2 regions of the Dyella jiangningensis genome follow, and region 2 is predicted to be linked to the other one. Evidence: predicted binding sites of a transcription regulator. Region 2 holds the regulator's gene; the other holds the start of a gene.
The links. Region 2 encodes sigma-54, which starts transcription at its own class of promoters, with help from an activator protein. Its sites were predicted from a motif close to TGGCACGNGCNTTGC; they were not measured.
Positions count from the first base shown of each region.

Region 1: CA260_RS01570 (fimbrial protein) is a predicted target of sigma-54. The motif match lies at 5,726-5,740, and genes of this name have one in related genera.

Region 1 covers NZ_NFZS01000001.1:363,110-371,041, forward strand. The annotation lists gene CA260_RS01550 (hypothetical protein) at 51-383, shown strand; gene CA260_RS01555 (fimbrial protein) at 406-1,461, opposite strand; gene CA260_RS01560 (fimbria/pilus outer membrane usher protein) at 1,458-4,190, opposite strand; gene CA260_RS01565 (fimbrial biogenesis chaperone) at 4,229-4,978, opposite strand; gene CA260_RS01570 (fimbrial protein) at 5,046-5,579, opposite strand; gene CA260_RS01575 (hypothetical protein) at 6,044-6,652, shown strand; gene CA260_RS01580 (helix-turn-helix transcriptional regulator) at 6,649-6,843, shown strand; gene CA260_RS01585 (alpha/beta hydrolase) at 6,897-7,932, shown strand, end outside.
Region 2 covers NZ_NFZS01000001.1:1,062,160-1,070,091, reverse strand. The annotation lists gene CA260_RS04605 (KdsC family phosphatase) at 5-544, shown strand; gene lptC (LPS export ABC transporter periplasmic protein LptC) at 541-1,146, shown strand; gene lptA (lipopolysaccharide transport periplasmic protein LptA) at 1,100-1,669, shown strand; gene lptB (LPS export ABC transporter ATP-binding protein) at 1,673-2,392, shown strand; gene CA260_RS04585 (RNA polymerase factor sigma-54) at 2,518-3,978, shown strand; gene hpf (ribosome hibernation-promoting factor, HPF/YfiA family) at 4,270-4,593, shown strand; gene hprK (HPr(Ser) kinase/phosphatase) at 4,737-5,687, shown strand; gene rapZ (RNase adapter RapZ) at 5,691-6,587, shown strand; gene CA260_RS04565 (PTS sugar transporter subunit IIA) at 6,631-7,023, shown strand; gene CA260_RS04560 (HPr family phosphocarrier protein) at 7,016-7,285, shown strand; gene ptsP (phosphoenolpyruvate--protein phosphotransferase) at 7,441-7,932, shown strand, end outside.

The DNA.
Region 1 (7,932 bases), 700 kb from region 2:
GATCCCATCAGTACCGCCTCTTTCCGAAGGCAGTACGGGAAGGGGCATTTATGAAGGGCTGGATTCGCTGGACCTGGATCGGATGCGTAGTCGCCTTGGCGCTGGGCGTGCCGGTGGCGCATGCGCAGGGCGGCACGATCACCTTTGTCGGTGCGATCGCGGCACCCACGTGCGGTGCGATGGCGGTATCGGAAGCAGCGCCCAATGCTTTGCGAGGCGGATGCGGCGCGCCACTGGCGAGCGTTGCATCGCGCTCTTCGGTTTATCGGCAGTCCACGGTGTCACTTGAGGACGCCACGCAGGCGCACGATCGCCTGCTGATGTATTTCGCGACCTATGCCGACGCGGGCGAGGCCCATCTGGTGACGCGTACCTACGAGTGACCGTGCGGCAACTCCGCCTCCGTCACTTGTAGGTCATGGTGAACGTCGCGGTGGCACATACCGGCCCGGGCGTCACGGTGGAACCGGTCTGGTAGTACTGCGCGTAGTAGGGAATGGTCAGCGTACCGTTGGGCGAGTTGCCCAGCGATTGGCCGGTGCTGGTCAGCGGCATCGGCGACATCGATGATTGCAGCACCTGCACACCGACATTGCCGGCAGGCGTGGTTCCGCTGCATGAAGCGCTGGATGAAATCACGCCCTGGCTCGTACTCCATGCCGTGGTGGAAGCCATCGTCATGGTGAGCTTCGCGCCCGACGAACATTGATAGCTGATGTTGAAGGGCGTCAGTCCTGCCACCTGGCCTACACCGCCCAGGGCGGTCGCCGAAATCGTCGGCAACGTCACCGCAAAGGTGTTGTCGTCGCCGCCGTTGAGCGCGCAGCTCGCATTCGAAAGTACGGCCGAGTTGGTCGAGAGCGTCGAGATCGCCGATGAACTCGCGGTGATGCCGTAGATGTAGTAGTAGAACTGCATCAACGTGGAGATGGCATTCACCGTGCCCGCGCTGATGTTGCCGGTCTTGATCAACTGGCCCGTGATGGTGAACGACGTGCTGTTCGCGGGATACGTGATGGTCGCAGGCTCCCAGCCCGGCGTCTGGCCGGGGCCGCAGCGCAGGCACGAGTTGTCGGATGCCTGGATCGGGCTGGCGGTCACCTTCAGCGACACGCCGGCCCTGCTGGTCTTGAACATGATGCCGCCGCCGGCGGGCGGATCGTTTGCCGTGTCGCGCGCGGCAAGATTGCCGGCCTGGACGGTAACCGTCTGCCCGAAGGTGCTGCTGTCATAGGGTAGGCCGGTGCAGGTGACGGTGATCGTCGCCTGCACCGGGGGGCCCAGCGGTGCACCTACCGCGGTGTTCGCGGAAATCGTTGCGTCAGGCAGATCAAGCACGGCATTCGTCGATGTGCATTTCACGGCAGCCCATGCACCGGGCGCCCACGTGGCGCACAACAACACCAGCGCGAGCAACGCCAATCGCCGCGCGACGCCTGTCATTCCGAAACGGTGTTTCACGGATGATTCCTCGCGATCTGCGCCATCGTGATCGGCACGGCGCACACCGCATCGATGGTTTCGTACTTCGTGATCTTGCCCTTGGTCTTCGCGCCCAGCTGGTAGGTGAAGGAACAGGTCTGGCTCGCGCCGCCATCGTCCTGCCAGCGCGCGGTCAGTTCACCGGCATCCGCCATGCCGCGAACCAGCGCCTGGCCGCCCTGGCCAACCAGGCCGAGCGCTGTGCCCTTGTCGTCGACCAGTTCCGCACCGAATGGCAGCGCATCGCCATTGGCCTGATGGAGGTGAAGCACCACCGTGCGACCGCTCTGCGTCTTGAACTTCAGCAGCACCACCGAGCCCGCATGCGGAGCCACCTGCGTGCTGGTGGCGTCCATTTGCACGTCGAGCGGCAGACCCTTCGGGTCGATCGCGACCGAGTTGAGCTGGTATGGCGTGAGGTACGGCACGATCGCGTAACCGGAGGCGTCGACGCGTGCGCCCACCGCGTTGACGACGTGCGCGCCAGCCGCGCCCGGCGCGTACACCAGGCCGACGGTATCGCCCAGCGGCTGTCCGAAGGTCACGCCGCCCGAGTGAACGACGATGCCGCCGCTCACGCCTGCCGATTGCTGCGAATAACCGCTGCCGCCACCGGCGCTGGCGTTGAACACGGCGAACGGGCTGCGATAGCTCCCGCTCACGCTGCCCGCGGTGCCGCCGGTTTCGCCGTGCGATGCCGTGGCGCTGTAGTTGAACTCGTTGTTGCTGCCGGCCGAACCGTTGAGCATCGCCTGCTCCTGGTTACCGCCGGTCGCCGTGTGGTTGAACATCAGGTTCAACGACGGCGAATGCCTGCCCGAACCCAGTGGGATATCGAGCGTGAGGTTGTATTCGTTGTCGTAGCGACCGAACGGATCGCGCGTGCGCGTGGCCGAGAGGCTGAAGCCCACGCTCTTGATCGTGTTGCTGTAACCCACCTGGAACTGCGTGTCCGAGCCGTTGCGGTTCCAGTAGTCGCTGATGGAACCGTTGGCGTACAGCTGCCCGCCGCGCTCGCCCAGCTGCTGGTTCAGGGTCAGGCTGAAGCGGTTGCGCTGGCGATCGAGGCCGGTGACATGCAGCAACGGGTTGTAGGTGGTGCCGGCCAGCGCGGCCTGCTGTGCCGGCGTGAGCAGCGTCTGCAGCGCGACGCCATTGATCAGCGTCGCGTCAGACGGGGTGTAGTCCTTGAACGCGTCCAGCCCGCGCAGCGCATAGTCGCGCACGATGGCGGCGTCGCTCAGGCTGAGGAAGCCGCTGGTCGAATAGCGATACGCCGCCACCGACAGCGACGTGCCCGACTGCGGCAGGATCTTGCTGTAGCTCAACCGCACGCTCTGGCCCGACTGCGAGTCGTAGCCGGGAATCTCGGTGCGCGCATGCGTGACGTCGGCGGCGAAGGCGCCATAGCGGGTATTGATCGCGGCGCCGAGCAGCACGGAGGCGTAATCCTGCGCGCCCTGCATGCCGGCATAGCCGGTGACCAGGTTGCTGAAACCGTACTGCAGGGTGCCTTGCAGCACGTTCGGATGGTGCTCGAGCGCGAGGTTGCGCATCTGGCCCGCGGCGACGTCGAAGCGCAGCGTGCCCGGACGCAGCAACTGCGGCACCGAGGCATAGGGCACGCTGAAGCTGCGCACGCGACCGTCGGCCTCGGTCACGGTGACATCGAGGTTGCCGCCGTAGCCGGTCGGGTAGAGATCGTTGATGGTGAACGGGCCCGGCGCCACCGTGGTCTGGTAGATCTGCAGGCCGTTCTGTCGGATGGTCACCAGTGCATTGGTATCCGCCGTGCCGCGGATCACCGGGGCGTAGCCGCGCACCGAATCCGGCAGCATGCGATCGTCCGTGCCCAGCCGCACGCCGCGCAGGCCGTAGCTGTCGTACACGGAGCCGTCGGTGAAGCTGTCGCCGATCGTCAGCTGCGCGCGCAGCGAGGGCACGTCGCGCTGCACGTAGGTGTCGATGTTCTGCCAGCGACGGCGCGCCGGGGTCTTCGACGTGCCCGACTGCCAGCTCAACGTGGAGTCGTGGCGGAAGTGCCAGGCGCCGACATTCACGCCCGCGTTGAGGCCCAGGTACGACGAAGACTGGCTCAGGCCCAGGGCGCTGCTGTGATAGCTGTTGAAGTTGTAGTTGAGAATGCCCGCCGCCACGCCTTCGTCCCAGTATTCCGGGCTCACGTAGCCGCGCGGCGCGCGTCCCAGATAAGCCTGCGGCACGCTGATGTCCAGGCGCAGCTCGGTCATGTCGAAGCTGGCGGTGGCGCCTGGAATCAGCTCGCCAATGCCCACGCAGGCGGACGGGTTCTTCAGCTTCTCCGAGGCTTCGGCCGACTGCGCGGGCGCGCGCAGGCCCATCTGCCGAAACAGCTCCGGCGTAATGCAGGGCACGGCATTGGCGTCGGGCGAGGGCGCGACGAAACGCAGGTCGGTGCGCGCGGTCCAGGTGCCGTTGAGGAATACGTCGGCGTTGTAATTGCCCGGCATGACCGGGTTGCCGTGCTCGAAGCGCGACAGGTCGTTGGTGGTGTTCTGTCCCGCGCCCGAAAGCAGGTTGCGGTCAAAGTCGGCGTAGCTGCTGCTGGCCGATGCATCGGCGCCGACGGATGGGGCCGCGCCGCTGGCGGCCGCCGCGCCGGCGACCGGGGCCCAATGCGCCAGCGCCGCGGCGATCACCACGCACAGAAGCGCGCGCCGGTTCGTCATCGGCTGCGCGAATCCATTCGCGGTGGCGCGCGCCACCGTCACGGCGTGAGCGTGCTCTTGAACGGCGACGGCGCACCGTAATCGTTGATGCAATCGAACTGCACGGTGCTGCCCGCGGCCGGCGCATGCGTCAGGCCGGGCACGGTGAGGCGCAGGTCGGACATCGGCGCCACCATGTCGCCATCGACCTTGAGCGACTGCCCGTTGCTGTCCAGCGTGAGCTCGCTGATGGTGACGTAGTACGGCGTCGGGTTATGCACGACGAGCGCATAGCCCTTGTCCGCGGCCGTCGCCTTGAAGCTGAGTTCGGCGCCGGCCTTGTTCGCGTCGCCAGCGAGGCCGGCGGGGCGGTAGAACAGCTTGAGGCGCGAGCGGATGGCCAGTTGCAGATAGTTCTTGCCCGCGAATTCCTGGCCATTGGGCTTGGGCGGAATTTCCAGGACGTTGAGCCAGAACAACGACTCGCGATCCGTCGGCAGCGGCTGCTTGCCGGCGGAGAAAATGATGCGCAGGCTCTGATCCTTGTGCGCCTCCATGCGGAACAGCGGCGGCGTGATCAGGAACGGCGTGTTCACCTTGTCAGGCGTGGAGTGCTCGTCGCCGGCGTCGATCCATGCTTCGATCAGCGCGGGCGAGGTGTTCTCGTTCGACAGACGCAACGTGACTTCGCCCTCGCTGGCCGGAAAGACCACTCGGGTGCCTGCAATGATCACGTTGGCGTGGGCGCTGGTCAGAGCGAGGCAATAAGCCAGCAGCCCCGTACCTACGGCGCGGAAGAAGCGGTTCATCGTTGGGATCCGAACTGAGGGGTGAAGATCCCGTGGCCGTTGGCCGGCCACGGGATGGCAGTACGACTTACTGGTACTGGATGGTGTAGTTCACCGTGCTGGTCACGGTACCGGCACCGACGGAAGCGGCGGCGGTGTTGTAGTACTGCACGTAGTAGTTCAGCGTGGCGGCGTTCGAGGCGATCGTGGCCGTCGTGGTATTGGCCTGGGTGTTGAGGTTGATCGCGGTCTGCAAGTTGTTCAGCACCTGCAGGTCCACGCCCGTGGCGGCGCCGGTGGTCGCGGTGTTGCTCAGGCGGCCGTTGGCGTTGATGGTCGAGCCCGGTTCGAAGTAGGCCTTCACCACGCCGGTAGCCGAGCAGGCGCTCAGCGCGATGTTGAACGGGGTGGTGCCGGCGACCGTGCCGGCGGTGGTGCCAAGGGCGCTGGCGCCAACGGTCGGCAGGGTGACGGCGAACGAGGCGCCCGTGCCGGCGTTGATGGTGCAGGTGTTGCTGTTGACCTTGCCGTTGAACGTGATGGTGCCGTCGACCGCAGCGGCCGAGAACGCGGCCGTGCCGAGGATCGCGGCCAGAGCGGCGGAAACCAGAATCTTCTTCATACGATGTCCTTTGGTTGAGCGTAAGTAGTTGAAACAAAAACGAGTCAGGCGCTTCCGGACAACTTGGGACATCGCCCCCCGATTGCGCTTTGCGACCGCAGGTTCCTACCTCTGCGGGTAATGACCGGGCCGCTAACCGCCCTAAAGCAACCGCCGTGCCAATGTGATCCCGGTCACAGAAACGGCCACCTGGCCGAAAGTGAGACCTGATTGTTAAGGAGAAGTGACATTTAAGTGAGCCGTAATAGGTCACTTCCGGCGTGCCAAAAGGGGCCCAATGTGCAAATTGGGTCACATTTTCGGAGCCGTCTGATGTCAAAAGGCCTCAAGTTTTTCCGTTGACGTGCCGATACACCACGCCACGTGTCAAGCTTGCTTGACATTGGCATCGGGCGACCGTAGCCTCGCTGTCAAGGCAACTTGACAGTCATGGCGGCCGGCCTAGGCCAACCGGGGGAGACGGCATGGGAACAACGGACACGCGATGGCTGCCGCCAATGCATGCCTGGCCGGCATGGGGACGCTGGCTGGCCATGGCGACCACCGGTGCGTTGCTGGCCGCTGGTTTCTGGCTCATCACGCTAAGCGGCGCCGCGCGGGTACTGGGCCTGGCCCTGCTCGCCGCGGGTATTCCCCTCTCGGTCCACGTGGGGCGAGCCGCGCGCCGGGAGCGCAGCCGCACCGTCGAGCATCGTTACGCCCGTCAATTCATGCCCGCCATGCTCGTCTACATGGTGGTCATGCTCTATGTGTGGCCGATGCAGAAGACCATGGAACCCGGCCTGCTGAAGGTGGCGGCGGCGCTGCTGCCCGTGGTGCCGATCGCCTGGCTGATCGTCGCCTCCATCCGCTATGTGCTGGGCCATGACGAACTGGAGCGGCGCCAGCATTTGGAAGCGCTTGCCATCGGCGTTGCGATCGTCAGCGTGGCCAGCATGGTGCTGGGTTTCCTGGCGGCGGCGAAGCTCATCGTCGTCGATGCATCGCTGGCGCTGCTGCTGATCTACCCCGCGCTGAGCATCACGTATGGCATGACGCATTGCGTGCTGGTCTGGCGCGGCCGCGCGGAATGAACAATCGCGTGCGCGAGCTTCGCAGCGAACATGGCTGGTCGCAGGCCGACCTGGCCGAACGGCTGGACGTGTCGCGGCAGACCGTGAACGCGATCGAGACCGGCAAGTACGACCCGAGCCTGCCACTGGCGTTCAAGATCGCCCGGCTGTTCGGGCTTTCCATCGAATCGATCTTCGAGCCCGCGCCATGAGCGGCGAAGGGCCCGTTACCGTGCAACCCGAATGGACCGAGGGGTAAGCAGACATGGCAATCCAAGGGCGAACTGCCCTGCGCATAGGCATCGTGGCCGTTGGCCTTGCCGCGTTGGGATGGAACCACTTCCGCGCGCGCATGGCGAAAACGACGGATGCGGATGAAACCGCCGTCACCGCACCGGCATCGGCGGCCCAGCCCGCCAAACCGCAGACCTGGCGACTGGGCTCGGTCACGCTCACGCCGTGCGAGCTGGGTCAACCCAACAGCGGGCTTTCCACCGCCGCGTGGTGCGCACCGTTCGAGGTGCCAGAGAACCGCGACGATCCGCAGAGCCGCAAGATCAAGCTCAAGCTCGCGGTGATCCGCAGCAGCGCACAGGTGGCCAGCAAGGACATGCTCGTGATGCTTGCCGGCGGCCCCGGCCAGGCGGCGACGGAATCGTGGCCGGGCGTGTCTACCGCGTTGCAGCCGCTCACCGCGCATCGCCATGTGGTGTTGCTCGACCAGCGTGGCACCGGCGGTTCCCATCCCCTTACCTGCAAGGACGAAAGCGCGGGCCCCGAAGGTGGTGCCGACGCGCTCGATGAGCGACCCGAGAAGGAACGCGAAGAAACCCAGCGCTGCCTCAAGCTGCTCGCGGACAAGGCCGATCCGCGCTACTACACCACCACCGTCGCCGCGCAGGATCTCGAAGACGTGCGCAGGGCGCTCGGTGCGCCGACCTTCGATCTCGTGGGCGTGTCCTACGGCACGCGCATGGCGCAGCAGTACACCATGCGTTATCCCCAGGCCGTGCGCAGCCTGGTGCTCGATGGTGTGGTGCCAAACGAGCTGGTGCTGGGCGAAGACTTCGCGCAGAACCTCGACGCCGCGCTGAAGGCGCAGTTCGCGCGCTGCGAAACGGACGAGGCCTGCCGCAAGCGCTTCAACGATCCGTACCAGACGCTGTACCAGCTGCGCGATGCCTTGCGTGCCAATCCGCACGTGGTGAGCTTTCGCGATCCGCAGAACTACCAGAGTGTGCAGCGCGTGCTGAGCGAGGCGTCGCTTGCCAGTGTGGTGCGCATGTTCGCCTATACGCCGC
Region 2 (7,932 bases):
GCCCATGACCCTGGCTGACATCCCTGCTGACGTACTCGCCCGCGCCGCCAAGGTCCGCCTCGCCGTGTTCGACGTGGACGGCACGCTCACCGACGGCCGCCTGTGGTACGCCGAGGACGGGCACGAAACCAAGGTCTTCCACGTGCATGACGGCCTGGGCCTCAAGCGCCTGATGGCCAACGGCGTGCAGGTGGCGATCATCTCCGCACGCATCAGCCATCCAGTGGCCCTGCGTGCCGAAGAGCTGGATATCGCCCATGTCTACCAGGGCCAGGGCGACAAGCGCGCCTGCCTCAACCAGTTGCTCGAAGCGCTGGCGCTGGCCCCGGATGAAGTGGCCTTCGTAGGCGATGACCTGCCCGACCTGCCACCGATGCGGAGCGCAGGCCTCGCCATCGCCGTTGCCAACGCCCACCCCTGGGTGGCCGAGCAGGCCCACTGGCGCACGAGCCTGGCCGGCGGCATGGGCGCGGCTCGCGAGGTCGCCGACATGATCCTGGTCGCCCAAGGCAAGGACGCGGCCGAGCGGGAGCACTGGAAGTGAACTTGCGTACCTACCTGCGCGACCGCGGTCTCCTGGTCGCGATCGCCCTGGTCGCCGCCGCGACGGGCGCCACCCAGGCGCTGTACTGGTGGCTCGCCCCGGCACCGAGGGTGAGCGACTTTGTGGGTCCGCCGCGCTCGGGCTATACGCTCACCAACTTCCGGCTGTGGTCCTACGACGTCGATGGCCAGCCGAGCTTCAACATGGTTGCGCCGCACCTGGAGCGCCGCGAGAACGACGAATCGCTGTACATCAACACGCCTAAGTTCGAACTGCCGTCGAACCAGGAAGGCGTGCCGCCCTGGCTGGGTGACTCGCTGTATGCGTGGGTGGACAAGAGCGGCACCCTGTTGAAGCTGCAGGGGCCCGTGTACATGCACCGTACCGCCTTCCAGGACACGCCCGCCGCCGAGATCCACACGTCCGACGTCACCGCGTGGCCCAAGGAAAACCGCATGGAGACGGCCGCCGCGGCACACATGGTGCAGGGCGACAGTACAATGAGCGGGGTTGGCATGCGCGCCAACCTCAACACCAATCATCTGGAGCTGCTCGATGAAAGCCACGGCTCGTTCCCGCCGCGCAAAAAGAAGTCGTCTTAAGCTTTCCCTCGGGCTGCTCTGCCTCGGTGTCTTCGCCCTGCAACCGGCGCTTGCCAAGCAGGACGATCGCAACCAGCCGATGAATTTCCAGGCGAAGACCACCGACGCGTACAACGCGCCGAACACCATCAGCACCCTCAAGGGCAACGTGATCCTCACCCAGGGCACGCTCAAGGTGACGGGCGCCGTGGCCAAGGTGCATCTGGATGCCGATACGCAGATCGCACGCGTCGTCGTCACCGGTACTCCGGCGCACATCCAGCAGCTGGATGACAACAACAACCTGATGCAGGGTGATGCGGCGACGCTCGACTACGACAACATCAATGGCATTGCCGTGCTCATCGGCAACGCCTCGGTGACGCAGCAGGGTCGCGGCGAGTTCCACGGCGACAAGCTCACGTACAACACGAACACCAGCCTGATCACCGGCGAAGCCGGCGGTGAAGGCGTGGTGCATGGCACGTTCCTGCCCAAGCAGAAACCTGCCACACCGGCGCCCAAGCCGGCCGAGGGCCACTGATCGATGCTGTCCGCCGAAGGTCTGCAGAAAAGTTTCAAATCGCGCCAGGTGGTGCGTGACTTCGCCTTCTCCATCCGGGAGGGCGAAGTGGTCGGTCTGCTTGGCCCCAACGGCGCCGGCAAGACCACCTGCTTCTACATGGTGGTGGGCCTGATCGAAGCGGACGCGGGCGTCATCAAGCTCGACAAGCAGGACATCACCGGCCTGCCCATGCACCAGCGCGCGAAGCTCGGCATCGGCTACCTGCCGCAGGAGGCGTCGGTGTTCCGCCGCCTCAGCGTGGCCGACAACATCATGGCCGTGCTGGAACTGCGCGAAGGCTGGGACGAAAAGCGCCGTGCCAACGAGCTGGAAAGCCTGCTGGACGAACTGAAGATCGCGCATATCGCCGACCAGAAGGGCATCAGCCTGTCCGGTGGCGAACGTCGTCGCGTGGAAATTGCGCGCGCGCTGGCCGCGCATCCGCGCTACATGCTGCTGGACGAACCGTTCGCCGGCGTCGACCCCATCTCGGTGGGCGAGATCCAGCGCATCGTGCGGCATCTCAAGGAACGCGGCATCGGCGTGCTGATCACCGACCACAACGTGCGAGAGACGCTGGGCATCTGCGATCGCGCCTACATCCTCAACGACGGCGAGGTGCTGTCCCGCGGCACGCCTGCCCACATCCTGGCCGACGAGAAGGTCCGGGAAGTGTATCTGGGTCGCGAATTCCGCCTTTGATTCTTGCGCTGTAACAGCTCGGCTACAACGCTAAACCGGAGGTAGTACGCGATTCGGCCTTTGACCTATGGCCGACCCTCCGACCACGCGTTACGATGCCTTTGAGTTCATTCCGACCGCCAGGCATGAAACCCGGACTGCAGTTTCGCCTCAATCAACAGCTCACGCTGACCCCTCAGCTGCAGCAGGCCATCCGCCTCCTGCAGCTGTCTCAGCTGGAGCTGGAAGCGGAGTTGCGTCAGATCGCCGAAAGCAATCCGTTGCTCGAGTTTTCCGACGACAATCCGGAGAACGCGGATGGCGACGAGCACGAAGTGGTTGAGCCCCTTCCGGCCAGCTCGACCAGCACCAGCAGCGACACGGTCGACGACGCCGAGGCGCCGGATTGGAGCGACGGCGATGGTGGGAGCGAAGATCCCATCGATTTCTCCAGCGGCGGCACCTCGTCGCGCAACAGCTCCTCCAACGACGAAGACGGGTTCGAACCGCAAAGCGCCGCGCCCGAGACGCTGCAGGAACATCTCCTGTGGCAACTCAACCTCACGCACATGAGCCCGCGCGATCACGCGATCGCGGAAGTGCTGATCGATGCGCTCAATCCGGACGGCTATCTCACCGAAAGCATGGAATCGCTGATCGCAGCGCTGCCGGCCGACATCAAGGCCAGCGCGGCCGAGTTGGAGCACGTGCGCCGCCTGCTGCAACGCTTCGATCCCACCGGCGTCGCCAGCCTGGACCTGCGAGATTGCCTGCGCGTGCAACTGGAACAGTTCGATCCGGACACGCCGCATCGCGACCTGGCCCTGCGCATCGTCGACAGCGAACTGGAACTGCTCGCGCGCAACGACATCGCGCGCCTCGCGCGCAAGCTGCGGGCGAACGAAGACGACACCGCCGCGGCCGCCGTGCTGATCCGCAGCCTCGATCCGCGACCCGGCGCCGCGCTGGACGTGACGCCGGTGGAATACGTGGCGCCGGACGTCTACGCCCGCAAGGACAGTGGCCGCTGGCGCGTCAGTCTCAATCCCGATTGTCAACCGCGGCTCGGTCTCAACCAGCATTATTGCGGCCTTATTGCCCAGGCGCGAGGTACCGACGCCAGCTGGATGCGTGGCCAACTGCAGGAGGCGCGCTGGCTGATCAAGAGCCTGGAATCCCGTGCGGAAACCCTGCTCAAGGTGGCCGAGGCCATCGTGCGGCGCCAGAGCGCCTTCCTCGACTATGGCCCCGAGGCCATGCACCCGCTGGTGCTGCGCGAAGTGGCGGAGGAAGTGGGCATGCACGAGTCGACCATTTCACGTGTAACCACGCGCAAGTACATCCATACGCCGCGCGGCACGTTCGAGCTCAAGCACTTCTTCTCCAGCGGCGTGTCCACCGAAGACGGTGGCAGCGCGTCGGCCACCGCCATCCAGGCCATGCTGCGCAAGCTGGTCGATGCCGAAGACCCGCGCAAGCCGCTGTCCGACCAGGCGATCGCGGAGGAATTGCACCGCAAGGGCATTCAGGTTGCCCGACGCACCGTGGCCAAGTATCGCGAAGCCATGCGCATTCCCAGCTCCAGCGAGCGCCAACGCGCTGGCTGAACGAGCCAACCCCATCTGTGGCAAGACGCCCCAGGAACTTGGGGCCAAAAAAGCCGTCTCCATATTTCACAGTGACTCGGTGCGAGTGGAAACCTGTCACGTCCGCACCCTGAAGGTCTTTCTAACGCGGACATGACGGCAAAGGCGCATAGTGACCATCCCGACTTGGTGAGGAGGCCGGAAAAAACGCATCGAACATCCCCAGGTTCTTGAAGGTGTGTCGGTCACGCGGCAAGCGCCCGGCGCATCGATTCCAGTCGCTTCGGCGACATGTACCAAAGGAGGCGCAACATGCAAGTTCAGCTCAGCGGTCAGCAGATTGAAGTCACCCCGGCACTGCGGGATCACGTGAACAGCCGGCTCGACCGCCTCACCCGCCTCGACGAACGAATTCTCAGCCTCAGCATCGTCCTTTCCGTGAACAAGCTGCAGCAGCGTGCCGAAGGCACGATGACCGTCAGCGGTTCCACCCTGCACGCCGAGGCCAACGAGAATGACATGTACGTCTCCATCGATGTCCTGTTCGACAAGCTGGTGACCCAGCTGCGTAAACACCGCGAGAAGGTCTGCGACAAGCACCAACGCGCCTCGCGTGAAGAGCGCCTTTACGGCTGACGCTCCCTGGCCCGCCCGCATCCGGGCGGGCCTTGCCGCTTCCATGTCCCCGATCCAAGGCAGCTGCCTGTGCGAACTGGCACAATGCCCATGTAGCCGCCCGTAGCCATGAAGGCTCGCCATGGCGGCCCAAAGGAATTGGCTTGGATCGGCTGACCGCCCGACAACTCTACGATGGTGTCCACGAGCGCATGGCGCTGCGCTGGGTTTCCGGCATGCGCGGCGAATCGCGCGTGCTCGAACAGGCGGCCACCACGACCCGGCGCCCGTCGCTGATCGGGTATCTCAACGTCATTTATCCCAACAAGATCCAGATCATCGGCACCGAGGAACTCAACTTCCTCGACGGGCTGGATTCGCGCCAGCGCTGGGAGGCCATCAACAAGATCGCGGCCTACCAGCCGGTGGCGATCATCGTCACCAAGGACCAGGCGATCCCCACCGACCTGCGCGAAGTCGCGGAGGAAACCAACACGCCGCTGTGGATCAGCTCCAAGCGTGGGCACGAACTGCTGACGTGGATGCAGTACCACCTCGCGCGCATACTCGCGCCGAAGATCACCTTGCACGGCGTATTCCTCGAGGTGTTCTCGATCGGCGTGCTGATCACCGGCGAATCGGGCTCGGGCAAAAGCGAGCTGGCGCTGGAACTGATCAGCCGCGGCCATCGCCTCGTAGCCGACGATGCCACCGAGTTCACCCTGATCGCCCCCGACGTGATCGACGGCACCTGCCCCGAACTGCTGCAGGACCTGCTGGAAGTGCGTGGCCTTGGCGTGCTCAACGTGCGCGAGATGTTCGGCCATACGGCCGTGAAGCCGTCCAAATACCTTCGCCTGGTAGTGCATCTCAAGCCGTTGCGCGAAGGCGAGGATACCGATGGCCTCACCCGCCTGACCGGTGACATCGGCCATCGCGAGATTTTCGAGGTGAAGGTGCCGATGATCACCATACCGGTGGCGCCTGGCCGAAACCTCGCCGTGCTGGTCGAGGCCGCGGTGCGCAATCACGTACTCAAGAGCAAGGGCATCGACCCGGCCCAGACCTTCATCGATCGCCAGGCGCACCAGATGCGCCGACTGCCTCCCTGGTGAACCATGAGCGAGAAGACTCCCCTCCTTCCCTCCTCACCCGACGCGACGCATCTCATCGTGCTCACCGGCATGTCCGGTGGCGGCAAGACCGTGGCACTGCGTGCGCTGGAAGACCTCGAGTTCTACTGCGTCGACAACCTGCCGACCGTCCTGCTGCCGCAACTGGTCGCCTCGGTGCGCCGCGACGCCGGTGAGAAACGCCGCCACGTTGCCGTGGGTGTGGACGTGCGCAATCCCAGCGAAGACCTGCGCCGCATGCCGGCGATGTTGTCCGAGCTGGCGGCGGCGGGCGTGCATGCACACCTGATCTTCCTGGACAGCCGCGACGAAGTGCTGATCAAGCGCTATTCGGAAACGCGTCGCCGCCATCCGCTTTCCTGGCAGGGCCTGTCGCTGGCCGATGCGATTGCCGAGGAACGTCGCCTGCTGCGCCCGCTTGCCGCCATCGCCGACAAGGTGATCGATTCCAGCGACCTCAACGTGCACCAGTTGCGCCGCCTGTTCGCCACCGGCTATGCCGATGCGACCGAGGGGCTGACGCTCATGTTCCAGTCGTTCGCCTTCCGGCGAGGCCTGCCGCTGGACGCGGACTTCGTGTTCGACGCGCGCTGCCTGCCCAACCCGCACTGGGATCCGACCTTGCGTCCGCTCTCCGGCAAGGATGCAGCCGTGCGCGACTACCTGGATGGCCAGCCCCTGGTCGGCGAGTACCTGGCCGACACCATGCGCTGGCTCGACACCTGGCTTCCACGTTTCGAAGTGGATGATCGCAGCTATGTGACCATCTCCATCGGATGCACCGGCGGGCGGCACCGGTCGGTCTACCTGGTGGAAAAGCTGGCCTCCCACTATCGCGAGCTACGCAACGGCGTGCTCACCTTCCATCGTGAACTCGAGTGATCGCCATGCTGTCCTTAGCCATGAAACGGACCGGCACGCCGTCATGAGCGTCGGTGTATTGCTGATGACGCACGAGGCGGTCGGCCAGGCGCTGATCTCCGCCGCCCACCACGTGCTGCCCAAACTGCCGCTGCAGGTGGAGGCTGTCGAAGTGCCTCCTCAGGCCGACCCCGACGTGATGCGCACGCTCACCGCCAAGCATGCGCGTGCCCTCGACCAGGGCGACGGCGTGCTGGTGCTGGCTGATCTGTACGGTGCGACGCCGTGCAACATCGGTCTGTCATTGGGTGCGCTGGGCGTGCGACTGCGCTGCGTATCGGGCCTCAACCTGCCGATGCTGCTGCGTGTACTCAACTATGCTGAAAGACCGCTGGATGAGCTGGCGGAAATAGCGGCCAGTGGCGGTCGCGGGGGAATCTTCATCGACCATGCTTGAACGAGACATTGTGGTATCCAACAAGCTCGGCCTGCACGCGCGCGCGTCGGCCAAGCTGGTGCAGCTGGTGCAGGGTTTCAAATCGACGGTGTGGCTGGTCAGCAAGGGGCGCGAAGTCAACGCACAAAGCATCATGGGCGTCATGATGCTGGCGGCGGGCATCGGCACACCGCTCACCGTCCGCGCGGATGGTCCGGATGAGGAATCCGCCATCAACGCCGTGGTGGAACTGTTCGATCGCAAGTTTGACGAAGGGGCCTGAGTGGGAGGATGGATCGCTCGAACGTCGCATCCTGAGGCTGTATTCACGGCCCGGTTTGCTGCGTCATGCGATCTTTCCCGATCGGGATTCGCGATGCTGGCCGGATGCCGGCATCGATCTTGGCCTGACCGGCCATCCCACCACGGAGGGTTTGCATGAGACAGATACTGGCAGGTACCACGGCCGCGAAAGGCATGGCGCTCGGCCGTGCCCGCCTGGTGCAACCCAGCCGCTATCTGGTCGACACGCGTCCGCTCAACGAGGACGAGGTCGACGTCGAACTCGCGCACCTTCATCGCGCACTGGAAACCGCCCGACAGGAGCTGCGCGAATTGCGCGGCAAGCTGCACGGCGCGCTCGCGCGCGAGGTCAACGAGTTCATCGATGCGCACAGCCTGCTGCTGGACGACCCGGAACTGCTGCGCGGACTGGACGATCTGGTGCGCATTGGCCACTACCGTCCCGGCGCTGCGCTGAAGAAGCAGCGTGATCGCCTCGCCGCCGTGTTCGAAGCAATGGATGACCCCTACCTGCGTTCGCGCAAGGAGGACGTCGACCAGGTGATCAGCCGCGTCATCTCGGCCCTGCAGCGCCAGACCAGTCGTGAGGAACGCAAGCTGGCCGCACGTGTGGGCGAGATCCTGATC